Regions from separate parts of the Pseudomonas spirodelae genome, predicted to be linked through region 2. Evidence: predicted binding sites of a transcription regulator. Region 2 holds the regulator's gene; each other region holds the start of a gene.

Region 1 (7,806 bases), on a different contig from region 2:
GCAGCTCGACAGCCTATCCGGTAATGCCGCGCTCAACGGTGTTCCGGTGCAGGTGGAAGCCGCCTGATAGGGTTTAGTTGGCCATGGGCGCGGTAGGGAAGGCCGAGCATTGCGCTCGGCTTTTCGCTACAATGCGCCACCGCGCCGACCCGAGAGTCGGAAAGTTAAGTCCTGAGGTGCCCAATGGATATCATCGAAACCATCAAAGAGCAGATCGCCGCCAATACCGTTCTGCTGTACATGAAAGGCTCGCCGAACGCTCCGCAGTGCGGCTTTTCCTCCAAGGCTGCACAGGCTGTAATGGCGTGTGGTGAAAAATTCGCCTATGTCGACATCCTGCAAAACCCGGAAATTCGCGCCAACCTGCCGAAATACGCTAACTGGCCAACTTTCCCGCAACTGTGGGTCGGCGGTGAGCTGGTCGGCGGTAGCGACATCATGGCGGAAATGTTCGACAAGGGTGAGCTGCAGACCCTGATCAAAGACGCTGTGCAAAAAGCCGACGCGTAAGCCGGCATTGCATAAACAACAAACCCCGCACTTGGCGGGGTTTGTTGTTTATTGCGCGGATGTTTATTCGTCCATTTGCGACTGCAGATAATTCTGCAGGCCTACCGACTGGATCAGGCTGAGTTGAGTTTCTAGCCAGTCGATGTGCTCTTCTTCGGAGCAGAGGATGTCTTCCAGTAATTCGCGGCTGGCGTAGTCGCCGATGCTTTCGCAGTAGGCAATCGCCGCTTTCAGGTCGACGTGTGCCTTGTGTTCGATCTTCAGGTCACACTCGAGCATTTCCTGAGTGTTCTCACCGATCAGGATTTTGCCGAGGTCTTGCAGATTAGGCAGGCCTTCGAGGAAGAGGATGCGCTTGATCAGCTTGTCCGCATGCTTCATCTCGTCGATAGACTCGTGGTACTCATGCTCACCGAGTTTCTTCAGGCCCCAGTCCTCATACATGCGTGCATGCAGGAAGTACTGATTGATCGCGACCAGCTCGTTGCCGAGGATCTTGTTCAGATGCTGAATGACTTTCTTGTCGCCTTTCATGTCTGCGTCTGCCTTGCAGGGGAGTTAGCGTTTGATTCTGGGCTGAGGGTTTTAGGCTGTCAAACCTAAGTGCCTGAATTCAAAGTTAAATCCAATCTGAGTAAGAATGCTTAAGTTCTGCATCTTGCTGCTAAGGCATTGAATTACAGTCATAAAAAAACCGGACGCAAGGTCCGGTTCTTTTTCGCGCGGTCGATCAGGCGGCACTAAAGCTGGCTGTATAGGCCATGACTGCCTGGCTGCTTTGCACGTCGCTTAACGTTTCGCGTACCACTTGCTTGGCAAGGCAGGCGCACTTGCCACACTGGCTGGCAACGCCGAGTGCCGCACGGACATCACGGTAGCTGCAGCAGCCCTCATAGATGGCTTCACGGATCTGACCGTCAGTTACACCTTCGCAGAGACAGACGTACATAGTTAAGGCTCGTGGTGGGGCAGTGGTTCGTGTGAAGGATACTAATGATAATGAGAATGCTTGTCAAAAGTGTGTGTAGTTGACTGACAAACGGTGGTCGTCGACAGGCCTGCTTCTCTTCTCGCGCTGTACGGACCTTGCTGGGCTGAGGGTTCTGAGCCCTTCATATCGCTGCATCGTGGCATTGGTCTGGGAGAAAGCGCTGCCCGAGATCTAACGATCAAACATCGTTCCTGACGTTTATCGGCCCGCGCCGTTTGTATTTGCCGGGTGGGGGCAAAGGGCGGGGCGTGATTGCCGCTGGCATGCCTATGGGCGGAAAGCCTTTGCCGCTTTGCCGCCTATAACGACCGGTTTATTGATTAAATCATTGATAAATAAGTGAAAGGTTAAGTGGCACAGCCTTTGCATATGGTCATGCACGGAAAACAACTACGCCAATTGGCAAAGGTTTCTGACCATGAGCATCAGTTTCGATCGGGCACTCGGCATACACGAAAAGGCACTCGGCTTTCGCACCCAGCGTGCCGAGGTGCTGGCCAATAACATCGCCAACGCCGACACGCCTAACTTCAAGGCGCGTGATCTGCAATTCGCCAGCGTGTTGGCGGAACAAAGTGCCCAGAGCCAGCGCGGCGCGACCAGCCTGAATCGAACCAATAGTCAGCATATCCCGGCTGACGGTGTGACGCTCAGCGATGCCAGCCTGGCGTACCGCATGCCGATGCAGGCATCGATTGATCAGAACACCGTTGACCTGCAAATCGAGCAATCCAACTACGCAGAGAACTCGGTGCAGTTCCAAGCCAGTTTCACTCTGCTCAACAGCAAATTCAAAGGGCTGGTCAGCGCCCTGCGCGGCGATTAATAGGAGCCTGAAGCTATGTCACTTACCAGTGTTTTCAACATCGCCGGAATGGGTATGAGTGCTCAGAGCACTCGCCTGAACACCATTTCCAGCAACATCGCCAACGCCGAGACGGTCTCCTCGAGCATTGATCAGACGTATCGCGCACGGCATCCGGTGTTCGCCACCGTGTACCAGTCGGCGCAGGGCGGTGACCGTGGTTCGTTGTTTGCCGAGCAGGACAATGCCGGTGCCGGCGTACAGGTATTGGGCGTAGTCGAGGATCAAAGCAGCCTGATGCCGCGCTATGAGCCGAACCATCCGGCGGCCGATGAGGGCGGCTACGTTTACTACCCCAACGTCAACGTGGTGGAAGAGATGGCCGACATGATTTCCGCCAGCCGGGCCTTTCAGACCAACACTGAAATGATGAACACCGCCAAGCAGATGATGCAGCGCGTATTGACCCTGGGTCAGTAAGCCACCGGATTAGGAGCACGAACTTATGAGTACTGTTGGTGGCGTTAGCGCGAGTGGGCTGGATCAGTACCAGATCAAACCTGAAACGGGCGGCAAAAAAGAACTTGGTAAAAATGAGTTCCTCAATTTGCTCGTTGCGCAATTGAACAACCAGAACCCGCTGGAGCCGCAAGGTAACGGCGAGTTTATCGCCCAGCTGGCGCAGTTCAGTCAGGTTGAGGGGATCGAGAAGCTCAACACCAGTATGGGCTCCTTGGTCAGTGGCTATCAGTCATCCCAGGCGCTGCAGGCGTCTTCGCTGGTCGGGCGCAAGGTCATCGTGCCTACGGATAAGGCGGTGGTTGATACCAGTGAGAGCTTTAAGGCGAGCCTTGTTCTGCCCGTCAGCAGCAGCAACGTCTACGTGAATGTATACGACGCTTCCGGCTCGGTGGTTTCGCGGGTCAACCTGGGCGAACAGCAGGCCGGCAATGTCAGCTTTATTTGGGATGGCAAGGACAGCAGCGGCAATCTGATGCCGCCCGGCACCTACAAGTTTGAAGCGCAGGCCACCTATGACGGCGAGGCGAAGGGGCTTTACACCATGCTGCCGGCCAACGTCGATAGCGTAGTCCTTGGCGGCAGCGAGTTGATGTTGAACCTGGCGGGGCTCGGCAGTGTGCCGTTGTCGCAAGTGCAGGTTATCGGTCAGTAATTAACGGGTTTATGCGGCCGGCTGTCCGGCAAAGGAGTCTTCCATGAGTTTCAACATAGGCCTTAGCGGCCTGCGTGCTGCCACCAGCGACCTCAATGTGACCGGTAACAACATTGCCAACGCCGGCACTGCAGGCTTCAAACAGTCGCGTGCCGAGTTTGCTGATGTCTATGCCTCATCGGTATTGGGCACTGGTAAGAACCCTCAGGGTAGTGGTGTGCTGCTGGGTGATGTGTCGCAGCTGTTCAATCAGGGCAACATCAATTACACGCAGAACGCGCTGGACCTGGCGATCAATGGCAATGGTTTTTTCCAGGTAAACAACAATGGTGCCTTGAGTTATACCCGTGCCGGTTATTTTGGTACGGACCGCGAGGGTTTTATCGTCGACAACTTCGGCTATAACCTGCAGGGCTATACCACTGATGCCAATGGCGTGCTGCAGCAGGGTGTGGTCGGCAACCTGCAAGTGCAGACTGCAAGCCAGGAGCCCAAGGCCACCACCAGTATTTCTCAGGGTTTCAACCTTAACTCAACCCTCGCGAGCCCAACCAATACGCCGTTCGACCCGGGCGATCCGACTACCTATAACTCGTCGACCTCGACCAATATCTATGACACTCAGGGTAACGCCCACGTACTGACGCAGTATTTCGTCAAGGACGCTTCGAACCAGTGGCAGATGAATATTCTGATCGACGGTCGCAGTCCGTCCAACCCGGCTGCCGCAGTACCAGCGGGCACTGAGCCGGACCGCTATCAGTTGAATTTCGATGCGGCCGGGCAGATCAGTGCATTGGCGCAAATTACTGATATCACAGCGGTCCCTCCGACCACAGGGCCCGCGATAACTCCAGCAGGGCAATTTACTATTGGTACCTGGAACCCGGCTGCGCCGGATACAGGCTCACCCACAGGCTGGTCGCTCAATGGAGCGCAAAGTAATCCAGGTGGTTTTACCTTTGACATGCGTGGTTCTACCCAGTTTTCCAGCGCTTTCGCGGTCAACCGCGTCAGTCAGGATGGTTACACCACTGGCGAGCTGGCAGGGCTGGAAATCGATGAAACCGGAGTGATTTTTGCGCGCTACACCAATGGTCAGTCCAAGGTGCAGGGGCAGGTGATTCTGGCCAACTTCGCCAACGTGCAGGGTTTGACGCCGGTCGGTAAAACCCAGTGGGTACAGTCATTCGAATCAGGTGAACCGGTGCGAAACCCACCTGGCAGCGGTACTTTGGGCTCGCTGCAGGCTGGCGCCCTAGAAGACTCCAACGTCGAGCTGTCCGACCAGCTGGTCAACCTGATCGTCGCTCAGCGTAACTACCAGGCCAACGCTAAGACCATCGAAACCGAGAGCGCGATTACTCAGACCATTATCAACCTGCGTTGATAATGGCCGGCGGCAGGCAAGTGCTTGTCGTCAGCGGCAAAAATACGCCGCCGCGGTTTTTAAAAGGCTCCTTTATGGAGCCTTTTTATTTTTAAAGTCTAAATTTATCAATGGTTTATAAATATTTTTCGGATGCTGGCATAGGCATTGCTTTATACCTTGTATAGAGCAGCGGGCGACACGCCCAACTCGGAGAATAACCATGGACAAGATGCTGTACGTTTCCATGACTGGTGCCCATAACAACACCCTGGCCCAGCGTGCCCACGCCAACAACCTGGCAAACATCACCACCAATGGTTTTCGCCGGGATTTTGAACAGGCGCGTTCCATGCCGATTTTTGGTGACGGTTTACCGTCGCGGGTCTACGCCATGAGTGAGCGTCCCGGTACCGACTTCACCCCAGGCTCGTTGCAGGAAACTGGGCGTGATCTGGATGTGGCAGTGGGTGGCAAAGGTTGGCTGGCTGTGCAGGCCCCTGATGGCACTGAAGCTTACGTGCGCACGGCCAGCTTGAACGTCGATGCCCTCGGTGTGCTGCGTACCGGCAACGGTTTGCCGGTGATGGGCAACGCCGGGCCGATTGCAGTCCCGCCTGAGCAGAAAATCGAAATCGGTAAAGACGGCACCATCAGTATTCGTGCCCTCGGTGAAGCGCCCAATGTGCTGGCTGAGGTCGATCGCTTAAAACTGGTCAACCCAGATCTTAAGCAGATGGAGAAGGGCACTGACGGCATGATCCGCTTCAAGGGCCAAGGCCCGGTGCTGGCCGACGCCACCACGGAAATTACCTCGGGCTTTCTCGAATCAAGCAACGTCAATGCCGTGGAGGAGATGACGGCGATCCTATCGTTGTCCCGCCAATTCGAGCTGCAAGTGAAGATGATGCGCACCGCCGAAGATAATTCGTCGGCCATGGCGCGCGTCTTGCAGATGACCTAATTACCAGCACGCGGCGTCGGTAAATCGACGCCCGAGGAGAATCGATATGCTTCCGGCACTGTGGGTCAGTAAGACGGGTTTGTCCGCTCAGGACATGAACCTGACCACCATTTCCAACAACTTGGCTAACGTCTCGACTACCGGCTTTAAGCGTGACCGCGCCGAGTTTGAAGACCTGCTGTATCAGATCCGCCGTCAACCCGGCGGCCAGTCCAGTCAGGACAGCCAGTTGCCCTCTGGTTTGCAGTTGGGTACCGGTGTGCGCGTAGTCGGCACGCAGAAAATCTTTACCGCCGGCAGCCTGCAAACCACCGAGCAGCCGTTGGACATGGCAATTAATGGCCGTGGCTTCTTCCAAGTGTTGCTGCCCGACGGCACCGTCTCCTACAGCCGCGACGGTAGTTTTCACCTCAACTCCGATGGCCAAGTGGTGACCTCCAACGGTTATGCGCTGGAGCCCGCCATCGTACTGCCCAACGAGGTGCGCACCTTTACCGTAGGTGAAGACGGCACCGTGTCGGTGACTACTTCTGGCAACCCGCAACCACAGATTGTCGGCAACCTGCAGACCGCCGACTTTATCAACCCGGCGGGTCTGGAAGCGATCGGCAACAACCTGTTCCTGGAAACCGCCTCCAGCGGCGCTCCGCAGGTTGGTACACCGGGCTTGAACGGCTTGGGCACAACGCTGCAGAACACCCTGGAAAACTCCAACGTCAGCGTGGTCGAGGAGCTGGTGAACATGATCACCACCCAACGCGCCTATGAAATGAACTCAAAAGTCATTTCCACCGCGGACCAGATGCTCGGCTTTATTTCGCAAAATCTTTAATGGCGTAGGGCGGGTTAGGCGCGCAGCAGCGTAACTCACCAAGGTCTTCACCCAGCAGAATGCAACATCTGAGGTAATCGATATGAACCGGCTGATCATCATAAGTGCACTGCTTGGCCCTCTGGCTTTGAGCGGCTGCATGGCGCCCGCGCCTAAGCCGGACGATCCCTATTACGCGCCGGTGATGCCACGTACTCCGCTGCCTGCCGCGCAGAACAATGGCTCGATTTATCAGGCCGGTTTCGAGAATGGTCTGTTCAGTGACCGCAAGGCTTATCGGGTCGGCGACATCATCACCATCACCCTGAATGAGCGCACCCAGGCCAGCAAGAACAGCAGCAGTCAGATCAGCAAAGACAGCTCGGCCAACCTCGGCGTGCCTAATCTGTTCGGTATGGCCGTGTCGCCGAAAAATCCATTGGCCGGTATAGGTGCCTTGGGCATGACCAATGACAACCTGGGGCTGGATGCCAGCTTTGATGCCACGCGTTCGGCTGACGGCTCAGGTGCGGCGGGGCAGAGCAACAGCCTGACCGGCTCGATCACCGTCTCGGTGGCCGAAGTGATGCCCAACGGCATCCTGCTGGTGCGCGGTGAAAAGTGGATGACCTTGAATACCGGCGATGAGCTGGTGCGGATTGCCGGCCTGGTGCGCGCCGATGACATTGCCACTGACAACACCGTGTCATCGACCCGGATTGCCGACGCGCGTATTACCTACTCGGGCACTGGTGCCTTTGCCGATGCCTCGCAACCGGGCTGGATGAGCCGTTTCTTCCTTAGCCCAATGTGGCCGTTCTGAGGATGGTCAACATGACGCTGAGCAAATACCTGATTGCCGCCGCTGCGCTGTTGCTGGCTTCACTGGCTCAGGCCGAACGGCTTAAAGACTTGGCCAGTATTCAAGGCGTACGCACCAACCAGCTGATTGGCTACGGCCTGGTTGTTGGGCTTAATGGCAGCGGCGACCAAACCACCCAGACACCCTTTACCGTGCAGACCTTCAACAACATGATGGCGCAGTTCGGCATCAAGGTGCCGCAGGGCGGCAACGTACAGCTGAAGAACGTCGCGGCGGTATCGATCCATGCTGACCTGCCGGCGTTCGCCAAACCCGGGCAAACCATCGACATCACCGTTTCTTCTATTGGTAACGCCAAG
Region 2 (7,806 bases):
GGGCAATCTGTATCGCAAGTCGTCATTTCTTGAGGGGGCGTTGGGCCAGCAGCTGTTCCCAGAATGGCTGACCATTGATGAGCGGCCACATATTCCACGCGCACTCGGCAGTGCCGCTTTCGATGGTGACGGTCTGGCGACCTATGCCAAGTCATTTGTCGAGCGCGGCGAGCTATTGTCCTATGTGCTCAGCACCTATTCCGGGCGCAAGCTGGGCATGCCCAGTACTGCCAACGCCGGCGGCGTGCACAACCTGTTCGTCAGTCATGGCGATGAAGACCAGAAAGCCCTGCTTAAGCGCATGGGACGCGGTCTGCTGGTCACCGAGCTGATGGGGCAGGGGCTGAATATGGTCACTGGTGACTATTCGCGTGGTGCGGGTGGTTACTGGGTGGAAAACGGTGAAATCCAGTTTTCGGTGCAAGAAGTCACCATCGCCGGCAACCTGCGTGACATGTTTAAGCAGATTGTCGCAGTTGGTAATGATCTGGAGCTGCGCAGTAACATTCGCACCGGTTCGGTGCTAATCGAGCGGATGACGGTGGCCGGTAGCTAAGCAATACGGCACAAAAAAGGGCTGCCCATTTGCGTGAGCAGCCCTTTTTATTACCTGCCATTCAGAGCAGCCACTCTGCGAGCCGTCGCTACGCGACTTTTAAATAGCTTCAGGACATTTTTTATGGCCTGCGTGTTTACTCGCCTTCATCGAAGTAGTTGTTGATCAGCTCGCTCAGTGCCTGCAGCGCTTCGGCATCTTGCTCACCTTCAGTATGCAGATGAACGTCAGTGCCTTTGCCGGCGGCGAGCATCATAACCGCCATGATGCTTTTGCCATCCACCAGGCTATCGGCACTGCGACCGACCTTAACCTGACAAGGAAAGCGCCCGGCAACGCCAACAAATTTGGCAGCCGCACGGGCATGCAGGCCAAGCTTGTTGATAATGGTGATTTCGCAGGCGGGCATCGCGGCAATTCCTTAGCTGAGGTCGCGGTGGCGAATCTGGACATTTTTTAGAATGGGCTTCAGCGTTTCGCCTAGGCGGTTGGCCAGGTATACCGAGCGATGATGCCCGCCAGTGCAGCCGATCGCCACCGTGACATAGGCGCGGTTACTGGCGGCAAAGCGCGGCAGCCATTTGGTCAGGTAGGCAAGGATATCCTGGTACATCTCCTCAACATCGGCCTGGGCGCTGAGGTAATCGACAACCGGCTGGTCGAGCCCGGAGAAGTCGCGCAGGTCTGGCTTCCAGTAGGGATTAGGCAAGCAGCGCACGTCGAATACTAGGTCGGCATCCACCGGCATGCCGCGCTTGAAGCCAAAAGACTCAATTAGGAATGCCGTGCCCGGCTCGGGCTGGCTAAGCAGACGTAGCTTGATGCTGTCACGCAGTTGGTAAAGGTTGAGGTGTGTGGTATCGATTTTCAGGTCGGCCAGGTCGATGATCGGGCCTAGCAGCAGGCTTTCATCGGCGATGGCTTCAGCCAGCGAGCGATTCTCGTTGGTTAGCGGGTGGCGCCGGCGGGTTTCCGAGAAACGCTTGAGTAGGGTTTCTTCGTCGGCGTCCAAGTAGAGCACATCGCATTTGATGTGCCGGGCGCGAACCTCTTCGAGCAGCTCGGGGAAACGCTTGAGATGGCTCGGCAGGTTACGCGCGTCAATGGATACCGCGACCTGCGGATGCAGCAGTTCGGTATGCAACAGAGCGCGCTCGGCCAGTTCTGGCAGCAGCCCCGCGGGCAGGTTGTCGATGCAGTAGAAACCGTTGTCCTCGAGCACATCGAGGGCCGTGCTCTTCCCGGAGCCGGAACGACCGCTAACGATGATCAGGCGCATGTTCAGGCTCGATTGAGTTGGCTTTGTACGTCAACGACCACTTGATACAAGGCTTCGCTACTTTCGGCTTGGCGCAGGCTGGCACGCACGTCGCTGCGGTCGAGCATGCTAGCGATCTGCCGAAGCAATTCCAGGTGAGCGTCAGTGGCGGCCTCTGGCACCAGCAGAACAAACAGCAGATCGACGGGGGCGCCATCAATGGCGTCGAAGTCGACCGCAGCGTCCAGGCGCAGCAGGGCGCTGATCGGTGCAGTGCAACCCGGCAGGCGGCAATGCGGTATGGCAATGCCATTACCGAAGCCGGTTGAACCCAGTTTTTCACGGGCAATCAGGCTTTCGAAGATGTCTTGGCCATCCAGGTCAGGCAGCTCTCGCGCTACCAGGTTGGCAATCTGTTCGAGAACACGTTTTTTGCTGCCGCCCGGCACGTTCACTAGGGAACGGCCGGGGGTCAGGATAGTTTCAAGTCGGATCATAGGAGATAGACGACGTCAGCGGGCCATAGCGCCTTGTTGACGATCGAGCTGTTTTTCCTTGTGTTTGATGAGTTGTCGATCGAGTTTGTCGGTCAGTAAATCGATGGCGGCGTACATATCGTCATGCTCGGCATTCGCGACGACTTCACCGCCTGCAATATGCAGGGTCGCTTCGATTTTCTGCTTGAGTTTCTCGACCTCCATGATGACTTGTACATTGGTGATCTTGTCGAAGTGGCGTTCTAATCGGCCGAGTTTTTCGCCGATATAGTCGCGCAGGGCGTCGGTCACATCCAGCTGGTGTCCACTGATGTTGACTTGCATACCGCTTTCTCCTTGTTACCGTGTGTAAGAGGCAGGCAAGAGGCCTGCCGCCGGAACACTGTGGCGTGGAAGACTCTGGCAGAACGGATTCTGGCTGTATGGCCGCGTAGCGAAAAAGCCTTACCTGAAAGGTTCTGTGCAGTGTGACGGGTCTTCCTTCTTAGTGCCGCCTTAGATCAATCGTTTGCGCTCGCTGGAGGGCGCTATTCCGAGGGACTCACGGTATTTTGCGACCGTACGGCGAGCGACTTGAATGCCTTGTGCCTCCAGTAGACCAGCGATCTTGCTGTCACTCAACGGCTTTTTCGCATTTTCCGCCGCGACCAGTTTTTTGATGATGGCGCGGATCGCTGTCGACGAACATTCGCCCCCTTCAGAGGTGCTGACATGGCTGGAAAAGAAGTACTTCAGCTCGTAAATGCCGCGCGGGGTGTGCATGAACTTCTGCGTTGTTACCCGTGAAATAGTCGACTCGTGCATCCCTACGGCTTCGGCGATGTCGTGCAGCACGAGGGGCTTCATGGCCTCGTCGCCGTAGTCGAGGAAGCCGCGCTGGTGTTCGACGATCTGCGTGGCGACTTTCATCAGGGTTTCGTTGCGGCTTTGCAGGCTTTTGATAAACCAGCGCGCTTCTTGCAGTTGGTTGCGCATAAAGGTGTTGTCGGCGCTGGAGTCGGCGCGCTTCACAAAGCCGGCGTATTGCGCGTTAACCCTTAGGCGCGGCATCGCTTCTTGGTTCAGCTCCACCAGCCAGCGCTCGTTGTGTTTACGCACGATCACGTCGGGCACCACATATTCCGGTTCGCTGGATTCTATCTGCGAGCCGGGACGCGGGTTGAGGGTCTGGATCAAATCGATGACCTGGCGCAGCTCATCTTCCTTGAGCTTCATACGGCGCATCAGCTGGCTGTAGTCGCGGCTACCAAGCAGGTCGAGGTAATCGCTGGTCAGGCGCTGGGCTTCGCTCAGCCACGGTGTTTTTGCAGGCAGCTGGCGCAGTTGTAGGAGCAGGCATTCGCCCAGGTTACGCGCGGCAATGCCGGTGGGCTCGAATTGCTGAATGCGGTGCAGCACGGCTTCGACTTCATCGAGTTCGATGTCCAGCTCGGGATCGAATGCGTCGACCACTTCTTCCAGGGTTTCTTCCAAGTAGCCTTGGTCGTTGATGCAGTCGATCAGGGTTACAGCAATCAGGCGGTCCTTGTCCGACATTGGCGCCAGGTTGAGCTGCCACAGCAAATGGCTTTGTAGGCTCTCACCGCTGGAGGTGCGGGTGGTGAAATCCCACTCGTCATCATCGTTGCTGTTGCTGGGAAGGCTGCTGGCACTGGTCTGGTAAATGTCTTCCCAGGCGGTGTCGACGGGCAGCTCGTTGGGGATGCGCTCACCCCAGTCACCTTCTTCCAGGTTGTCCACAGTCTGCGTGGTTTCCTGGTAGCTGGTTTCTTGAAGGGGGGCTTCAGCCTGCTCACTGGTATTGGCGCTTTCTGCGCCATCGGCCATGGGGTCCGAGTTGTCGAAGTCATCGCCCTCTTCTTGGCGTTCGAGCATCGGGTTGGACTCCAAGGCTTCCTGGATCTCTTGTTGCAGATCCAGGGTCGACAGTTGGAGCAGACGGATGGCCTGTTGCAGCTGCGGTGTCATCGTCAGCTGCTGGCCCATTCTCAGGACGAGCGATGGTTTCATTGCAGACCTTATTTACCGGCGTCTGTGCGCAATCCACTACAGGGCATTTTTAAAAACGCCACCAGGAAGCAAATTATATGCCTGACTCTAAAGCTTTTGCCTAGCCTTGGCTGCAACAGGCTTGAGAAAAGCCGTGGTTACAGCCGGAACTCATGCCCCAGGTAAACTTCTTTTACTGTCTGGTTGGCCAAAATGGTCTCGGCATCACCTTCGGCGATCAGTTGGCCATCGCTGACAATGTAAGCCGTCTCGCAAATGTCCAAGGTCTCGCGGACGTTGTGATCGGTGATCAGTACGCCGATGCCCTTGGCCTTGAGGTGATGGATGATCTGCTTGATGTCGCCCACGGAGATGGGGTCGACACCGGCGAAGGGCTCGTCGAGCAGGATGAACTTGGGGTTGGTTGCCAGGGCGCGAGCAATTTCTACGCGGCGACGCTCACCACCGGACAGGCTCATGCCGAGGTTGTCGCGGATATGGCTGATATGGAACTCCTGCAGCAGGCCCTCAAGCTCCTTGCGGCGTGATGCGCCGTCGAGGTCTTTGCGGGTCTCCAGGATGGCCATGATGTTGTCGGCCACGCTGAGCTTGCGGAAGATCGAGGCTTCCTGCGGCAGGTAGCCGATACCGGCGCGCGCGCGGCCGTGCATAGGTTGATGGCTGACGTCGAGGTCGTCGATCATCACGCGGCCCTGATCGGCCTGCACCAGGCCGACGATCATATAGAAGCAGGTGGTCTTGCCGGCGCCGTTGGGACCCAGCAGGCCGACGATTTGTCCGCTGTCGATGCTCAGGCTGACGTCGCGTACGACCTGGCGGCCTTTATAGCTTTTGGCCAGGTGTTGGGCTTTCAATGTGGCCATTATTACTGCGCCTGCTGTTCGGCTGGTTTGTTCTTCGGCTGGATCACCATGTCAATGCGCGGACGTGGCGCAGTGATGTTGGTGCCTGTGGCGCGGCCGGCGTTGACGATTTGGCGCTGGGTGTCATAGACGATTTTCTCGCCTTCGAAGGTGTTGCCTTCTTGGATCACCTTGGCCTGGTCAATCAATACCACGCGATCATTGGCCATGAAGTACTGGATGGTCAGGCCGTAGGCTTTGACGACCTGCTTGTCGGCCGATGGCAGTTGTTCGTAGTAGGCCGGCTTGCCGACTGAGGTAAACACTTCGACATCGCCTTGGGCGTTCTGGGTGATGGTCACGGTGTTGCCCGTGATTTTCAGTGTGCCTTGAGTAATCACAACGTCGCCGCGGTAAACCGCCACGCCTTGTTTATCATCAAGCTCTGCACTGTCGGCCTGGATGCGGATCGGTTGATCGCGGTCTGACGGCAGAGCCCAGGCGCTAGCACTTCCAAGTGCGGCACTGAGGCTGAGTAGTAGGGGGAGGGTGTTAACGAGCCTCATGCTGACCTCTTACGTTGGACAGCAGGAGCATCCTGCCGTCATTCATGTACGCTTTCATTCCTTGTGCCGTGGTCACCCCATTGGCCGCGACGATTCTAACGGCTTGCTGGGTCTGCGCATATTCCTTCTCGGGGAAGACGGTCAGGCGGCTGGTGGTGAGAACGGTTGGGCGGCCTTTGGCGTCAGTACGATCGACGCGTACGTTCTCGATCAATTCGACTTCCGTGCCGCCTGGAGAGACTTCGCCGCGCTCGCTGCGGATTTTCCAGGGCAGCGCTGTGCCGCGGAATAGATCCATGTTCGGGCTGGTCATCAGGGTGATATCGCTGGCCTTGATGTGCTCGACCTTGTCTGCAGTCAGCTCATAGTGCAGTTTGCCGTCGACTTGGTATTGCACGGTATAGGTGTTAGTGGCGTAAAAGTCGATGGCATTGTCGGTCACGGCGCTGTCAGGCTGCTGATTAAAGCCGTCGGGGCTGAGGTTCCAGTAGCCAAGTGCTGCCACCAGCGCGATGACGCCGGCAAGCAGAGCAATATTAAATAATTTGCGGGGCATGGTAGGCCTTATAGGTAAGCGGCTTGAGCTGCTTCAAGTGTGCCTTGGGCGTGCATGATCAGCTCGCAGAACTCACGTGCAGCACCTTCGCCGCCGCGCGCATGAGTAATGCCGTGAGCATGTTGGCGAACAAAACCGTCAGCGCTGGCGACCGCCATGCCTAAGCCTACGCGGCGCATCACTGGCAGGTCGGGCAGGTCGTCGCCCAGGTAAGCGACCTGTGAGTAGTCTAGGCCCAGTTCGCCGAGTAGCTCATCAAGTACCACTAGCTTGTCTTCGCGGCCCTGGTACAGGTGTTGAATTCCCAGGTTCTGCGCGCGTCGTTCAACCACCGGGGTCTTGCGGCCGCTGATGATTGCAGTGCGTACGCCGGAGTTGATCAGCATTTTGATGCCGTGGCCGTCGAGGGTGTTGAAGGTCTTGAATTCGCTGCCGTCGACGAGGAAATACAGTTTGCCGTCGGTGAGTACGCCGTCCACATCGAAAATCGCCAGTTTGACGGCCTTGGCGCGTTGCAGCAGGTCTTGGGTGTTCACGTCAGTACTCATCACATGACTCCAGCGCGCAGCAGGTCGTGCATATTCAATGCGCCAACCGGTTGCTGGTTGTCGTCGATCACGACTAGTGAGCTGATCTTATGGTCTTCCATGATTTTCAGTGCCTCTGCTGCAAGCATCTCCGCGCGGGCAGTCTTGCCGTGCGCAGTCATGACCTCGTCGATAATGGTCTGGCGAACGTCGATATTGCGATCCAGGGTGCGGCGCAGGTCGCCATCGGTGAATACCCCGGCGAGGCGGCCATCGTCTTCGGTCACGACCGTCATGCCCAGGCCTTTCTGGGTCATTTCCAGCAGCGCGTCGCGCAGTGAGGTGCCACGTTTGACGCGCGGAAGGCTGGCGCCGGCGTGCATGACGTTTTCAACCTTGAGCAGCAAGCGTCGGCCCAATGCGCCGCCCGGATGGGAGAAGGCGAAGTCTTCGGCGGTAAAGCCGCGGGCCTCCAGCAAAGCGATGGCCAGTGCGTCACCCAGTACCAGGGATACGGTTGTGGAGGAGGTTGGGGCCAGGTTCAGTGGGCAGGCTTCTTGCGCTACGCGGGCGTCGAGGTTGACTTCGGCAGCCTTGGCCAGCGGCGATTCGGGGTTGCCGGTCATGCTGATAAGGGTGATGCCGAGGCGCTTGATCAGCGGCAGCAGGGTAACAATTTCCACAGTGGAGCCAGAGTTAGACAGTGCCAACACCACGTCATCGCGGGTGATCATGCCCATATCGCCGTGGCTGGCTTCGGCCGGGTGCACAAAGAACGCAGTGGTGCCGGTGCTGGCCAGGGTGGCGGCAATCTTGTTGCCGACATGGCCGGATTTACCCATGCCGACCACAACCACGCGGCCTTTGCTGGCAAGAATCAGCCCGCAAGCACGCACGAAATCGCCGTTGATGCGTTGCAGCAGGTCTTGAATGGCTTCTAGTTCCAAGCGAATGGTGCGCTGCGCTGACTCAATCAGATCGGTGGATTGGCTCA
Region 3 (7,806 bases), on a different contig from region 2:
CGGGTAACCATACAGGCTCATGCGCTGACGGTTGGTCGACTCACCGATCACCAAAACCAACGTAGCGGGCTGTCCCGCATGGGTATCCTGCAAATTGGCCAAGGGTGGGATGCTGGCGTTTTCAGCCAACAGCACCTGCATATTGGCCAGTTGCTCACTGTAATTCTTATAGCCCACCGCCAACTGCCAAGGCGTGGCCGCTTCAATGCGCTGGGCAAAGTTATCAAAGCCTGCCTGCCAGCTGTCGTGTTTAGTGAACTGGCGTAGTGCCGGATAGCCCACCGAGACGAACACCGCCAGGGCCGCCGCAAACAATGCGCCAGGACGCGACAGGTAGACCGGACGCACCTTGCGCCACAACAGCCAACCACCCAGGCCATAGGCCGCGAAGGCTGGCAGCATCCACCAGGCGAAATACTGAATCAGGTACTCGCGGCTCTCATTCATGTTCGATTCGAACATGATAAAAATCACGCTCTGCGAGAACTCCTGACCGTAGACCAGAAAGTAGCCAAAACTGCCCAACGAGCACAGCCACAGCAATGTGCCAATCACCGCCGCCAACTGGCGGGCGCGGGCCGGCCACAGCAACAACGGCACCAGCCACAACGCGCTGACCAGAAATGCCTGACGAAAGCCGGAAAACCCCGCCGTACCGGTCAGCTGAATCAATAACTGGGTAACGCCGGAGAAATACCAGAAGAATAAAAAAGCCCAGCCTAACCCAGCCCAATCCACGCGCTGGCGCGGCGACGCTTGTAATGCTGCAGACATGGCGACCTCATGACATCTAAATGACTGCGGTCTTTATGCCAGCCGCTCTGTGAAAATTCCGTCAAACACCCTGATTCAGTGAGCAATTTTTTACCCACCCAAGAAAAAGCCCCCGCCGGCTCTCGCCGGCGGGGGCTTTTCAGTTAGCTAGAACTGGATCAGTTCTTGGCTTTCTTGGCAGCGCGGGTACGCTCGCCTTCGTCGAGGATTTTCTTACGCAGACGGATCGACTTCGGCGTCACTTCACACAGCTCGTCGTCCTGGATGAATTCCAGAGCCTGTTCCAGGGTGAAGCGAACAGGTGGAACCAGCGCGATGGTTTCGTCTTTACCCGAAGCACGCATGTTGTCGAGCTTCTTGCCCTTGGTAGGGTTAACGCCCATATCGGTGTCACGGCTGTTCAGACCGACGATCTGACCGTTGTAGATTTCCTGACCGTGCTCAACAAACAGCTTGCCGCGTGCTTGCAGGGTTTCCAGGGAGTAGGTCAGTGCCTTGCCGGTTTCAACCGAAACCAGAACGCCGTTCTGACGACCGGACATCTGGCCCGACTTCATGGTGTCGTAGCGATCGAAGATCGAGGTCAGGATGCCAGCACCGTTGGTCAGGGTCAGGAACTGGTTACGGAAACCGATCAGACCACGCGCAGGGATGTTGTATTCCAGACGTACACGGCCTTTTCCATCCGGCACCATGTTGGTCAGGTCGCCTTTACGCAGGCCCATTTCTTCCATGACCTTGCCCTGGGATTCTTCCGGGGTGTCGATGGTGACGTTCTCGAACGGTTCCTGCTTCACGCCGTCGACTGTACGGATGATCACTTCCGGACGACCCACACCCATTTCGAAGCCTTCGCGACGCATGGTTTCGATCAGTACCGAGAGGTGCAGCTCACCACGGCCGGAGACCTTGAACTTGTCAGCGCTGTCGCCTTCTTCAACACGCAGGGCCACGTTGTACAGCAGCTCTTTGTCCAGACGCTCTTTGATGTTGCGGCTGGTAACGAACTTGCCTTCTTTACCGCAGAACGGCGAATCGTTGACCTGGAAGGTCATGGATACGGTTGGCTCGTCAACGGTCAGCGGGGTCATCGCCTCAACATGGTTGATGTCGCACAGGGTGTCGGAGATGAACAGCTGGTCCATACCGCTGACGCAAACGATGTCGCCGGCGCCTGCTTCTTCAACGTCTACACGGTGCAGGCCATGGTGACCCATCAGCTTGAGGATACGACCGTTACGCTTCTTACCGTCAGCGCCAATCGCCACAACTGGGGTGTTCGGCTTGACCTTGCCACGCGCAATACGGCCAACGCCGATGATGCCGAGGAAGCTGTTGTAGTCCAGTGCGGAGATTTGCATCTGGAACGGACCATCAACGTCAACCGCTGGGGCCGGCACGTTGTCGACGATGGACTGGTACAGCGGGTCCAAGTTCTCGCTCATTTCAGCGTGATCCAGGCCAGCAACACCGTTCAGGGCCGAGGCGTAGACGACTTTGAAGTCCAGCTGATCTTCGGTCGCGCCGAGGTTGTCGAACAGGTCGAAGATCTGGTCCAGAACCCAATCAGGACGCGCACCCGGACGGTCAATCTTGTTGATCACGACGATCGGACGCAGGCCGGCTTCGAAGGCCTTTTTGGTCACGAAGCGGGTTTGCGGCATCGGGCCGTCTTGGGCATCAACCACCAGCAGCACGGAGTCAACCATCGACATCACGCGCTCTACTTCGCCACCGAAGTCGGCGTGGCCGGGGGTGTCAACGATGTTGATGTGGTAGCCACCCCAGTTGATCGCGGTGTTCTTGGCCAGAATGGTAATGCCGCGCTCTTTTTCCTGGTCGTTGCTGTCCATCACGCGCTCGTCGTTGAGCTCGCTGCGTTCCAGGGTGCCGGATTGACGCAGCAGGGCGTCAACCAGGGTGGTCTTACCATGGTCAACGTGGGCAATGATGGCGATGTTGCGTAGTTTCTCGATCACGTGTGTATCTCAATCAGAGGATTCGGTGTGCCGCCTAGTGTAGGCGGCGAGTATTAACTAAATGCGATTTCTGCTCGGCGGCGTAAAAGCCTGCTTCACGCCGCCGGTATGTCGGGAGGGCGATGGCGAATGCTACCGCCATTCAACCCAGGCGTCTTATGTCGGACGATAAACGCGCACATTGGCATGCCCCTCGCTCAACAGGTGATGGGCATGCAAACGGCTCATGACGCCCTTATCGCAATACAGCAGGTATTGCCGCGCGTCATCCAGTTCTTTAAAGCGGCTGTTCAACGCATAGAAGGGCAGCGATTGCACCTCTATACCGGGCAGTTCGAGCGGATGCTCTTCGGCATTATCCGGGTGACGGATATCGATGATGACCTGGCCGGCCAGCGCTTCGCTGACCTCCTCAACCTTAACGTCCTTGCCCAGCTCGTCGATCACTTTGTCGATCGGCAGCAAGGTCGCACGCTCTAGGGCGCGGTCGAGGACCGCCATGTCGAACTGGCCCTCTTCATGCTCGACCCGCGGCTTCTTCGCCCGAGTGGTCGGGTTGACCGAAATCACCCCGCAGTATTCCGGCATGTGCTTGGCAAATTCGGCGGTGCCGATCTGCGTGGCGGTGTCGATGATGTCTTGTTTATGGCTGGCCAGCAGCGGACGCAGCACCAGCATATCGGTGGCAGAGTCGATTACCGCCAGGTTGGTCAAGGTCTGGCTGGAGACTTGGGAGATCGCCTCACCGGTCACCAGCGCCTCAATCTGCAGGCGCTCAGCCATGCGTGTAGCCGCGCGCAGCATCATGCGTTTGAGGATCACGCCCATGTGGCTGTTATCGACTTTGCCGAGAATCTCGCCGAGCACTTCCTCGAATGGCACGCTGATAAACAGCACGCGCTGCGAGCTGCCGTACTTTTGCCAGAGGTAGTGCGCCACTTCCATCACGCCCAGCTCGTGAGCACGACCGCCGAGGTTAAAGAAGCAAAAATGCGTGACCAGGCCGCGGCGCATCATCTGGTAGGCGGCAACGGTGGAGTCGAAACCACCGCTCATCAACACTAGGCTCTGCTCCAGCGAACCCAGTGGATAACCGCCCAACCCTTGGTGCTGGTGATGAATCACGAACAGGCGCTGGTCGCGGATTTCCATGCGCACCACAACGTCGGGGTCTTTCAGCGAGATACCGGCCGCACCACACTGCTGACGCAGCTGGCTGCCAACATAGCGCTCGATATCCATGGAGCTGAACGCATGTTTGCCGGCGCGCTTGCAGCGTACGGCGAAGATTTTGCCCGGCAGTTGATCAGCGAAGTGCTGTTTGCACTTCGCCAGCACGTCATCAAAGTCACCCAGCGGGTATTCATCGACCTGCAAAAAATGCGTGATGCCCGGCGTGCAGCTCAGGCGTTCGATCATCGCCTGCAGGGTCTTCGGCTCACTGATCAGGGTTTCGACTTCCAGGTTGTCCCACACACCGCTGACCTGCAGCTGTGGATCGAACTCACGCAAAACCGAACGAATGTTCTTCGCCAGCTGCCGGATAAAGTGCTTACGCACCGGCCGACTTTTAATGGTGATTTCTGGGAAGACTTTAACGATCAGTTTCATGAAAACTATGAGTGCCGAGGCCGCGAAAAAACAGGGGCGCGGATTATAGCGGAAATTGCTCACGCTTTGATCAAAAATCCTCACACCACCCATCAGTGCACTATTTGTGTGCATTACGCAAATACAGCGAACCATAAAGGTGCGCATATTACCTAAACAGCACCTAGCAACCGCCGCGAGCCCTGACTTTCAGGGCGCCCACCCAATTCCGTGCACTGGCATGCAATTTGCTCCCTTGTGAGGCAAGGTACGCCGACGGACTATGCCGGCGCGCCGTACCATATTATTGAGGGGCTCAGCATTCGAGCCTTAGCCACCTGGAGGACAGCATGTCGAAGTCGATTCAACTTATTAAAGAACACGACGTGAAGTGGGTTGACCTGCGCTTCACTGACATTCGCGGCAAGCAGCACCACATCAGCATGCCAGCACGCGACGCACTGGACGAAGACTTCTTCGAAGTCGGCAAGATGTTCGACGGCTCCTCCATCGAAGGCTGGAAAGGCATCGAAGCCTCCGACATGATTCTGCTGCCGGATGACAGCTCTGCGGTACTGGACCCATTCACCGAAGAGCCCACTCTGATTCTGGTGTGCGATGTGATTGAGCCGTCTACCATGCAGGGCTACGAGCGCGACCCACGCGCCATTGCCAAGCGTGCCGAAGAGTTCCTGAAGACCACCGGCATCGGCGACACCGTATTTGTTGGTCCAGAGCCTGAGTTCTTCATCTTCGACTCCGTTAAGTTCAAGTCGGACATGTCTGGCTCGATGTTCAAGATTTTCTCCGAACAGGCCTCGTGGAACAGCGACGCTGATACCGAAGGCCGCCAGGGCAACAATGGCCACCGCATCGGCGTGAAAGGCGGCTACCTGCCGACTCCACCAGCCGACTCGGATCACGAAATCCGTACCGCCATGTGCAACGCTCTGGAAGAAATGGGCCAGATCGTTGAAGTGCACCACCATGAAGTAGCCCCTGGCCAGAACGAAATCGGGGTGAAATTCAACACTTTGGTTGCCAAAGCTGACGAAGTGCAGACCCTCAAGTACTGCGTACACAACGTCGCCGAAGCTTACGGCCGCACTGCCACCTTTATGCCGAAGCCGCTGTATGGCGACAACGGTTCAGGCATGCACGTACACATGTCCATCGCCAAAGATGGCAAGAACACCTTCGCCGGTGAAGGCTATGCGGGCCTGTCCGACACTGCCCTGTACTTCGTTGGCGGCATCATCAAGCATGGCAAGGCGCTGAACGCGCTGACCAACCCGTCCACCAACTCCTACAAGCGCCTGGTGCCAGGCTTCGAAGCGCCAGTGATGCTGGCTTACTCGGCACGCAATCGCTCGGCATCGATCCGTATTCCTTACGTCGCCAGCCCGCGCGGCCGTCGTATCGAAGCACGCTTCCCAGACCCGGCAGCCAACCCGTATCTGGCATTCGCTGCTCTGCTGATGGCAGGTATCGACGGTATCCAGAATAAGATTCACCCTGGCGATGCTGCCGACAAGAACCTCTACGACCTGCCACCGGAAGAGTCCAAGCTGATTCCGCAAGTGTGCGGCAGCCTGAAAGAAGCACTGGAAGCACTGGAAGCCGACCACGACTTCCTGCTCAAGGGAAACGTCTTCACCAAGGACTTCTTGGAATCCTTCACCGAGCTGAAATCGGAAGAAGAAGTTAAGGTTCGCACCTTCGTACACCCGCTGGAATATGACCTGTACTACAGCGTCTAACACCGCACGCAACACAAGAGGCCACCTTCGGGTGGCCTTTTTGCATCTGTATTCTGCCCACTGCCAAGCACCCAGCGCCTTTAAGCCCGATGTTTTCTGCGCCGGTATACGCCACACCATCTGCGCGCTTGCCAGGGCGCCTAAGCAGTGCAACGCTTAGGGCACATTAACTGGGAGAGTCCGGCATGCGCCCTCTACTCATCTGCCTACTGCTGAGCCTGGCATTGCCGGCCAGTGCACAGATCTACAAATACACCGACGCCAATGGCAACACGGTATTCACCGACCAGCCGCCAGAAGGCCAAGCGACAGAAAGTATCGCGCTACCCGCCACCAATAGCGTATCGATGCCAGTGCCCAGCGCTCCAGCTGCACCGCCAACCGACAACACCCTTGAAAAGGCGGCGCCTTACAGCACCTTGCAGCTGACGGGCCTACCCACGGATGAGGCCATGCGCGCCAACAATGGCACCTTCAGCGTCGGGGTGACGATAGAGCCGCGCCTGGCCAATAATCACCGTCTGCGCCTGCTGCTCGATGGCAAGCCCTATGGCCAGCCGAGCAACGTGCCGCGCCTGCAAGTCAGTAATGCCGACCGCGGCGAGCACAGCCTGGCCGTGGAAGTGCTAAGCGGCGAGCAGTCGATCCAGCAAAGCGCCACCACCACCTTTACCGTGCAACGGGTCAACACCAGCAGCCCGGCCCTGCGACCGCCAGCACCTACGCCAAAACCCAAACCGGCGCCCTAACCTATGCGCAACCTGTTGTTCTGCGGCCTGATGCTGCTGGCCCTGCCCTCCCTGGCGCAGGTCTATACCTATGTAGACGCCGAAGGGAATCGCGTTTTCACTGACAAACCCAAGTCGGGCAATGCCGAGCGCGTCGAGCTGGCGCCGAGCAACTCAATGCCGGCGATCCAGACACCCACCGCCACCCAGGTTGTAAGCACCCCACCAGAACCGGCGCAGCGTTACAGCCTGCTGCGTATTCTGGTACCGCAGCCCGACGCCACCATCCGCGACAGCGCCGGCAACCTGATTGTCAGCATCAACAGCGAGCCCGGCCTGTTTACGCAGCACAGCTATCGCCTGCTACTGGACGGCAAACCCGTGGGCGAAGTGGGCAGCAGCCCAGTGTTCCCGCTGGAGAATATCGACCGCGGCACTCATCAACTGGCGGTGGAAGTTATTGACCAGGCAGGTCGCATCATCGAGCGCACGCCCACTCAACCCTTCCATATGCAGCGCATTTCCCTGGCGCAGAAGCGTAAGGCCAATCCCTGCAAAAAAGCGGATTACGGCGTACGCCCGGAATGCCCGCTGAAGGACAAGCCACCGGAAAAGAAAGACATCCCTTTCGTTCCGTTCATCTAACAGACCAGGGCGCACCAAACCAGTGCGCATATTGCCCGGCATTTCTATACTCTCCCTGTTTTGGGTCGCGTCATACGGCCCCGCTGCGCTGAAAAGCAGCTAATTTCCGGCATCCCACGGCCAAACACGCTTCTTTTCGGGGCTTTGGTTTGCTTCTTGCATTTTCCAGCTGCATTGCTGGAACCCAAGGGTCTGCTGACATCCACTATGATCATCAACGACGCACTGCATCGCCTGCTACTGGACAACCTGACCACTGCCACGCTGCTGCTCAACGACGACCTGCGCCTTGAGTACATGAACCCGGCAGCGGAGATGCTCCTCGCCGTC
Region 4 (7,806 bases), on a different contig from region 2:
ATCACCCGGTGCAGGTCGAAGCCGAGGTGATGGGTTTTTCCAATGGCAAAATCTTCTTGATGCCGGTCGGCAGTCTGGCCGGTATCGCCCCCGGTGCGCGTGTGGTGCCGCTGCCGGATACCGGCCGACTGCCCATGGGCATGTCGATGCTCGGTCGGGTTCTCGATGGCACCGGCCGCGCGCTCGACGGCAAAGGCGGGATGAAGGCCGAAGACTGGGTGCCGATGGATGGCCCGACGATCAATCCGCTCAAGCGTAATCCCATCAGTGAACCGCTGGATGTTGGTATCCGCTCGATCAATGGCTTGCTGACCGTCGGCCGCGGTCAGCGTCTTGGCCTGTTTGCCGGTACCGGTGTGGGTAAGTCGGTGCTGCTGGGCATGATGACGCGCTTTACCGAGGCCGACATTATCGTGGTCGGGCTGATCGGTGAGCGGGGTCGTGAAGTAAAAGAATTTATCGATGAGATTCTCGGTCACGAGGGCCTTAAACGCTCCGTGGTGGTGGCTTCGCCAGCCGATGACGCGCCGCTGATGCGTCTGCGTGCCGCCATGTATTGCACGCGAATAGCCGAATACTTCCGCGACAAAGGCAAGAACGTACTGCTGCTGATGGATTCGCTGACCCGTTTTGCTCAAGCGCAGCGCGAAATCGCCCTGGCCATTGGCGAGCCACCAGCGACCAAGGGCTATCCGCCGTCGGTATTTGCCCGTCTACCCAAGCTGGTGGAACGTGCCGGTAATGCCGAGGAGGGCGGCGGCTCGATTACCGCCTTCTACACCGTGCTCAGTGAGGGTGACGATCAGCAAGACCCAATTGCCGACGCCGCCCGTGGGGTGCTCGATGGGCATATCGTGTTGTCGCGACGCTTGGCCGAGGAGGGGCACTACCCCGCCATCGATATTGAAGCCTCGATCAGCCGGGTGATGCCGCAGGTGGTCAGTGCTGAGCATCTGCGCCTGTCGCAGCGCTTTAAGCAGTTGTGGTCGCGTTATCAGCAAAGCCGCGACCTGATCAGCGTGGGCGCTTATGTGTCGGGGGGCGACGCGGATACCGACCTGGCCATCGCCCGTCAGCCGGCCATGGTCAGATACTTGCGTCAAGGGCTGCACGACAATGAAAGCCTGGAAAACAGCAGTGCGATGCTCGCTGCCACCTTCAACCCTGGCGCGGCGGGCAACTAAGCCATGGCGCAAAGCCGCGCGGCGCGGTTGGCTCCTGTAGTGGTCATGGCCGAGCGTGCCGAGCGCGAGGCCGCGTTGCAGCTGGGCCATTGTCAGGGCTTATTGCGTCAGGCTGAAGTGCAGTTGGGGGACTTGGAGCGCTACCGCGGTGATTATCAGCAGCAATGGATCAGTGAAGGCCAGCGCGGTGTTTCTGGGCAGTGGCTGATGAACTACCAGCGTTTTCTCACTCAGTTGGAAGGTGCTATCGGCCAGCAGCGCAACAGTGTCGATTGGCACCGCGCCAATATGGACAAGGTGCGCGATATCTGGCAACAGCGCTACGCCCGCATGGAAGGGCTGCGCAAACTGGTCAAGCGTTATCAGGACGAAGCGCGTCTGGCCGAAGACAAGCGCGAACAGAAATTGCTTGATGAACTCTCGCAGCGCTTAGTGGCCCGTGATTCCCAGTATTAGGCGTCGATATAACGGCTTGAATCACCACTCAATACCGCCGAAACAGTTGCCGCACAGGCTTTGCGATGCTACATCTTGACTGTGCATAACGTGCCGCTTGGCATACTCGAACATGCGCCCGAGTCTATTTGTTAAAGGAGTAATTCATGGCAATCACCTCGCAGCCCTCATCCGATGGGCAAGAGCTGACCATTGTGATTCAGGGCCGCTTCGATTTCGCTGCGCATCAGGAATTTCGCAATGCCTATGAGCGCGTCAGCACTACGCCGCAGCGCTATGTTGTAGATCTTAAGGGCACCACTTACCTGGACAGCTCAGCGCTGGGCATGTTGCTGCTGCTGCGTGATCACGCCGGCGGCGACAGTGCGCAGATCAGCTTGCGCAACTGCAACCCGGATGTGCGCAAAATCCTCGCGATCTCGAACTTCGAGCAGCTGTTCAAAATCACCTGATCGGGGCGCATGCCATGCCAGAGCGCCTGTCCATTCTGATCGCCGAGGACAACGCTGCCGACCGCATGCTGCTGTCGACCATCGTCAGCCGCCAGGGGCACCGGGTGCTGACGGCTAGCAATGGCCTTGAGGCGGTGGCGTTGTTCGAGCAGGAGCGTCCACAGCTGGTGCTGATGGACGCCCTGATGCCGGTGATGGATGGCTTCGACGCCGCACGGCGAATCAAGCAGGCTGCTGGTGAAGAACTGGTGCCGATCATTTTTCTGACCTCCCTGACCGAAGGCGAAGCCTTGGTGCGTTGCCTGGAGGCTGGCGGTGATGACTTTCTGGCCAAACCCTACAATCGGGTCATTCTTGAGGCCAAGATCAACGCGATGGACCGCCTGCGGCGCTTGCAGGACACCGTCTTGCAGCAGCGCGATCTGATTGCCATGCACAACGAGCATCTGCTCAACGAGCAACGGGTGGCCAAGGCGGTATTCGACAAGGTGACCCATTCCGGTTGCCTGGATGCGCCGAATATCCGCTACCTGCAATCGCCCTATGCGGTGTTTAACGGCGATCTACTGCTCGCTGCGTTCAAACCCTCCGGTGGCATGCATGTGTTGCTCGGTGATTTCACCGGGCATGGCTTGCCTGCGGCGATTGGCGCGATGCCGTTGGCCGAGGTGTTTTATGGCATGACAGCCAAGGGCTATTCCCTGGCCGAAGTGCTGCGTGAAATCAACGCCAAGCTCAAACACATCCTGCCCGTGGGCGTGTTTTGCTGTGCGAGCATTCTGAACATCAGCTTCCAGCGTCAGGTGGTCGAGGTGTGGGGTGGTGGCTTGCCGGATGGTTATCTGCTGCGCGGCAATGGCGAGCGGATACCGTTGGTGTCGCGGCATTTGCCGCTGGGCGTGCTGGAGCCTGGCGCGTTCAATGACAAGTACGAGGTCTACCCGCTGGCGCTGGGTGATCGGGTTTTCCTGCTCTCCGATGGTGTGCTGGAGGCGTGCAATAAGCAGGGTGAGCTGTTCGGTGAGGAACGTTTGCTTGAGGTGTTTCGTGCCAACCGGCAGCAGGCGCAGTTGTTTGCTGAAATCCAGCAGGCACTGACGCATTTCAGTGGTGAGCAACAGGATGATGTCAGCCTTGTTGAGGTCAGCCTGGTCGATCAGGCCACGCTGAACCGGCCGCCACTGGCCTTTGCGGACAATGGCCAGAGTCACTCACTGGACTGGTCGGCGAACTTCGAGTTTCGCGGTGAAACCCTGCGGCATTTCAATCCTTTGCCGTTTCTCTTGCAGCTGCTGCTGGAGGTGCAAGGGCTGCGCCCCCAAGGCGGTGCGCTGTTCAGTGTGCTGGCCGAGCTGTATTCGAACGCCTTGGAGCATGGTGTGTTGGGCCTGGATTCTGCGCTCAAGGCGAATGCCGAAGGGTTTGCCGACTATTACCGCCAGCGCAGCATGCGGCTGGCCGCGCTGGTAGACGGGTTTGTGCGTTTTCATCTGCAGTTAATCCCCGAAGGTGCTGGCGGGCGTTTGATTGTCCGCGTCGAGGACAGTGGCTCGGGCTTCAATGCGCCGCAGGTGTCAGCGCAACCGAGCGATACCCATCGCCTAAGCGGGCGCGGGTTGGCGCTGGTCAGGCGGTTGAGTGAGCGTTGCAGTTGGGGCGACGGCGAGTCCGGGGTGCGCGTGGAGTTTTCTTGGCAGCCTAGGGCATAATCGACCCAATAACGCCCAGGGAGTGAGACGTTGTCCGATATTCATCTTGATAGCACCGTGTTGCTGGCATTGCAGGACGTTATGGAAGATGAATATCCAGTGTTGCTGGATACCTTTCTGATCGACTCCGAAGAGCGCCTACTGTCGCTACGCCAGGCTGAGCAGGCGACGGATGCACAGAGCCTGCGACTGGCCGCCCACAGTTTTAAAGGCAGTTGCAGCAATATGGGGGCGCTGATTCTCGCAGGGCTTTGCAGGCAACTGGAAGAGGCCGCGCGGCGCGAGCAATTGGCGCAAGCCCCTGAACTGGTTGAGCAGGTCGAGCGTGAGTTTGCCATTGTGCGCATCTTGCTGAAGTCCGAGCGCCAGCGTTATCGGCATTAGTTTTGCTGTTGAGCAGGCGCCTGCTGCATGCCAGCCTTGTTTATTGCTATGCCAATGAGTTGGCCCGCCCCTTGCATTTGCCTCTGCACGACCAACCCCGAGCGGAGAGTATCAATGTCCGTTGCCCCCGATCTGCTGCTTAAATCGGCACCTGCCGTAAAGCCTAAGGCTGCTGCAGCAAAGCCGCCGGAAAAACCCGCGCAGGCCAATAAAAACGAGGCATCCAGCTTTTCCCAGGTGTACGCCAAGGAGCGTCAGGCCAAGGCGGTCGAGCGTAACGATGCTGCCGCAAAGCCTGCGCGTGAGAGTAAACCGAAAGAACAGCAAGACGATGAGCCGCAGGTTGTTGCCGCCACTGGGCCGGGCGAGGTTGCCGATAGCGGCAAGCCTTTGCCGAGTGACCCGGCAAGCGAGGCGGATGCGCTTGATCCGCTGTTGTTGCTCGGTATAACCGGCGAACTGCCGCAGCAAGGGCTCGCGCCCGACAGCTCGCCTGCGCCCTTGCTGGTAACCAGTGGGTTGACCAGTTCAGGGCCTGCGAGCATGACCGAGGCCAGCTTTGACGCTGAGTTGGATGCGCTCAACCAACTGCCGGCAGTGCGTATGGCATTGGAAATGGGGGCGAAGGAAAAAGCCTTGGCGGAACAAGCCGCTACACCTTTGGCGCAGGCTAATCAGGCAACGCAGAGCGCGAGTCAGGGCATGCTGGCCAGTCAGCTGCTGCAGGATGAGGCGCCAGTTGAAGGCGATGCGCTCGAGCTCTCGGACGTACAGCTTGAGGCCCTTACCGGCAAAAGCCTGGAAGCACTGAAGGAAGGCACAGCGAACAATTCGCCTGAGAACTTTGTCAGCAAACTCAATGCGCTGAGTCAGGCAATTGGCCAACAAAGCCCACTCTCTGCGCGTGCGCCGGTTGTGGTTGGGCAGCCGGTGCCCATGCAGCAGGGCGGTTGGAGTGAGGCGGTAGTGGATCGAGTGATGGTGATGTCCAGCCAGAATCTCAAATCTGCCGAAATTCAACTCGATCCGGCCGAGTTGGGGCGCCTGGAGGTGCGCATTAGCGTCAACCAAGAGCAGAGCCAAGTGACCTTTGCCAGCCCCCATGCGGGAGTACGCGAAGCCTTGGATGCGCAGATGCATCGCCTGCGTGAGCTGTTCGCCCAGCAAGGCATGAACCAGCTGGACGTGAGCGTTTCCGATCAGTCGCTGAACCGTGGTTGGCAAGGCCAGGACGGTGGTGACGGCAGAGGGCGCGGTGGTGCCTCGGGTGAACGATCGGGCGCGGACGAAGAACTGCATGTGAGCACTGTTGAATCCGCGCGACCAAACGCGGGGAGTGCCCGTGGCCTGGTCGACTATTACGCTTGAGCGAGTAGCAACCGCTAGCCCGCATCAGCCTGCCTTAATGCAGGGCAGGCGATGCGCCGCCGGCTTTGGTTAGGTTCTGAGGTGCTTGGCGCTGTAGTTGCACGGCCCACTGATCTAAACTGCGTACCGCCCGACTCCCATTGCGTGGGAGTCGGGCGGTTTTGTTTGGGGCGTGCGCTTATCGATGCCTTGCCCGCACCTATTTAGGGTGCTGGGCCACCCGAAGTGAGCAGGCCTGTTGACAGACTGGCATAACACTTGCTCGCAACCCTTTGAAAGCGGATAGAACTCCGAATAATGACGGATTATTGGCATGGCTAAGAAAGAAGCAGCGCAAGCGCCGGCAGATGGCGAAGCGAAACCAGCCGGCAAAATGAAGCTGATCATCATCATCGTGCTCGCCGTGCTGCTGGCTGTAGGCCTTTCCGTGGGCGGCACCTGGTTCTTTTTGAGCAAGAATGACGCGGGCGCTGAAGAAGCCAAGGCAGCTGCCAGTGCTGAGCCTGCAGCGCCAGTCAAACAGGCGGCTATCTATGAAGAGCTGTCGCCGGCATTTGTAGTGAATTTCAACTATCAGGGGCGCGCCCGCTATATGCAGGTCAGCGTTGCGTTGATGACGCGCGACCAGGCTGCACTGGATGCCCTCAAAGTACATATGCCAGTGCTGCGTAATCGTTTAGTTATGTTGTTTTCCGGACAGGACTTCGCCTCCCTGATCACCCCGGTGGGCAAGGAAATGCTGCGCCAGCAGGCCACCGCTAGCGTGCAGGAGTTGGCGCAGAAAGAGACCGGCAAGGTCACGATCGAGCAAGTGTTGTTCACCAACCTCGTATTGCAGTAACCAGGAGCGGTATATGGCTGTGCAAGACCTGCTTTCCCAGGATGAAATCGATGCCCTGTTACACGGCGTGGATGACGGCTTGGTTGAAACCGAGGATGAAGCCGAGCCGGGAAGCGTCAAGCAATATGACCTGACCAGCCAGGACCGCATTGTCCGTGGGCGCATGCCGACGCTTGAGATGATCAACGAGCGCTTCGCCCGCTATACCCGCATCAGCATGTTCAACCTGTTGCGCCGCTCCGCCGATGTGGCAGTGGGCGGCGTGCAGGTGATGAAGTTTGGCGAGTACGTGCACTCGCTGTATGTGCCGACCAGCCTCAACCTGGTGAAGATGAAGCCGCTGCGCGGCACCGGCCTGTTTATTCTCGACGCCAAGCTGGTGTTCAAGCTGGTGGATAACTTCTTTGGTGGTGACGGTCGTCACGCCAAGATTGAAGGGCGTGAGTTCACCCCGACCGAATTGCGCGTGGTGCGCATGGTGCTGGATCAGGCATTTGTTGACCTGAAAGAAGCCTGGCACGCGGTGATGGATATCAATTTCGAGTACGTCAACTCGGAAGTGAACCCGGCGCTGGCCAACATCGTCAGCCCCAGTGAAGTGATTGTGGTGTCGACCTTCCATATCGAATTGGACGGCGGCGGCGGTGATCTGCATATCACCATGCCGTATTCGATGATCGAGCCAATTCGCGAGATGCTTGATGCGGGCTTCCAGTCCGATGTCGACGATCAGGATGAGCGTTGGATCAAGGCCCTGCGCGAAGACATCCTCGGTGTGAGCGTGCCGCTGAGTGCCACCGTCGCGCGGCGCCAGCTTAAATTGCGCGACATATTGCACATGCAGCCAGGCGATGTGATCCCAGTTGAGCTGCCAGAAAATATGGTGCTCTGCGCTAATGGCGTCCCTTCATTCAAGGTCAAGCTAGGGGCCCACAAAGGCAACCTGGCGTTGCAGGTGCTCGATCCGATTGAGCGCTTGCGTTAACTGTTAACCCTATTCACGCCAGCCGAGGAAGAACGATGGCAGACGAAAACGATAATATCGAAGACGGCGAAGAAGCCAGCTCCCCTGAAGAGCAGGCGCTGGCCGATGAGTGGGCGGCTGCATTGTCCGAGGCCGGCGATGCCGGGCAGGACGATATCGACGCCATGCTCGCAGCAAGCAATTCGGCACCCTCGGTCCCACGTGCGCCCATGGAAGAATTCGGCAGCGCGCCCAAGAACAACCTGCCGGTTAACCTGGATGGGCCGAATCTGGATGTGATTCTGGATATCCCGGTGTCGATCTCCATGGAAGTCGGCAGCACTGATATCACCATTCGCAACCTGCTGCAGCTCAATCAAGGTTCGGTCGTTGAGTTGGATCGCCTGGCCGGCGAGCCGCTGGATGTGTTGGTCAACGGCACCCTGAT

Evidence for each region. The regulator sigma-54, encoded in region 2, starts transcription at its own class of promoters, with help from an activator protein. The targets are predictions, from matches to a motif close to ANTGGCATNNANNTTGCTNT.
Region 1: the regulator sigma-54 is predicted to act here: its motif matches at 5,005-5,024, upstream of SOP97_RS05795 (flagellar basal body rod protein FlgF).
Region 3: the regulator sigma-54 is predicted to act here: its motif matches at 4,579-4,598, upstream of glnA (type I glutamate--ammonia ligase).
Region 4: the regulator sigma-54 is predicted to act here: its motif matches at 4,244-4,263, upstream of SOP97_RS01255 (flagellar hook-length control protein FliK).

The regions. Positions count from the first base shown of each region.
Region 1 is NZ_JAYEET010000013.1:166,456-174,261, forward strand. Features, by position in the region: gene SOP97_RS05755 (molybdopterin oxidoreductase family protein) at 1-67, shown strand, start outside; gene grxD (Grx4 family monothiol glutaredoxin) at 184-510, shown strand; gene bfr (bacterioferritin) at 574-1,044, opposite strand; gene SOP97_RS05770 (bacterioferritin-associated ferredoxin) at 1,241-1,459, opposite strand; gene flgB (flagellar basal body rod protein FlgB) at 1,920-2,327, shown strand; gene flgC (flagellar basal body rod protein FlgC) at 2,343-2,786, shown strand; gene flgD (flagellar hook assembly protein FlgD) at 2,812-3,480, shown strand; gene flgE (flagellar hook protein FlgE) at 3,524-4,870, shown strand; gene SOP97_RS05795 (flagellar basal body rod protein FlgF) at 5,073-5,813, shown strand; gene flgG (flagellar basal-body rod protein FlgG) at 5,860-6,645, shown strand; gene flgH (flagellar basal body L-ring protein FlgH) at 6,728-7,447, shown strand; gene SOP97_RS05810 (flagellar basal body P-ring protein FlgI) at 7,459-7,806, shown strand, end outside.
Region 2 is NZ_JAYEET010000055.1:145,623-153,428, forward strand. Features, by position in the region: gene pmbA (metalloprotease PmbA) at 1-556, shown strand, start outside; gene SOP97_RS18695 (HPr family phosphocarrier protein) at 693-965, opposite strand; gene rapZ (RNase adapter RapZ) at 978-1,835, opposite strand; gene ptsN (PTS IIA-like nitrogen regulatory protein PtsN) at 1,838-2,311, opposite strand; gene hpf (ribosome hibernation-promoting factor, HPF/YfiA family) at 2,327-2,635, opposite strand; gene SOP97_RS18715 (RNA polymerase factor sigma-54) at 2,807-4,321, opposite strand; gene lptB (LPS export ABC transporter ATP-binding protein) at 4,459-5,184, opposite strand; gene lptA (lipopolysaccharide transport periplasmic protein LptA) at 5,187-5,729, opposite strand; gene lptC (LPS export ABC transporter periplasmic protein LptC) at 5,716-6,285, opposite strand; gene SOP97_RS18735 (KdsC family phosphatase) at 6,294-6,833, opposite strand; gene SOP97_RS18740 (KpsF/GutQ family sugar-phosphate isomerase) at 6,833-7,806, opposite strand, start outside.
Region 3 is NZ_JAYEET010000045.1:120,659-128,464, forward strand. Features, by position in the region: gene cptA (phosphoethanolamine transferase CptA) at 1-774, opposite strand, end outside; gene typA (translational GTPase TypA) at 933-2,753, opposite strand; gene thiI (tRNA uracil 4-sulfurtransferase ThiI) at 2,910-4,364, opposite strand; gene glnA (type I glutamate--ammonia ligase) at 4,694-6,103, shown strand; gene SOP97_RS15080 (DUF4124 domain-containing protein) at 6,289-6,852, shown strand; gene SOP97_RS15085 (DUF4124 domain-containing protein) at 6,856-7,476, shown strand; gene glnL (nitrogen regulation protein NR(II)) at 7,684-7,806, shown strand, end outside.
Region 4 is NZ_JAYEET010000001.1:261,063-268,868, reverse strand. Features, by position in the region: gene fliI (flagellar protein export ATPase FliI) at 1-1,184, shown strand, start outside; gene fliJ (flagellar export protein FliJ) at 1,188-1,640, shown strand; gene SOP97_RS01270 (STAS domain-containing protein) at 1,787-2,092, shown strand; gene SOP97_RS01265 (fused response regulator/phosphatase) at 2,107-3,801, shown strand; gene SOP97_RS01260 (Hpt domain-containing protein) at 3,832-4,185, shown strand; gene SOP97_RS01255 (flagellar hook-length control protein FliK) at 4,300-5,553, shown strand; gene fliL (flagellar basal body-associated protein FliL) at 5,867-6,394, shown strand; gene fliM (flagellar motor switch protein FliM) at 6,408-7,379, shown strand; gene fliN (flagellar motor switch protein FliN) at 7,415-7,806, shown strand, end outside.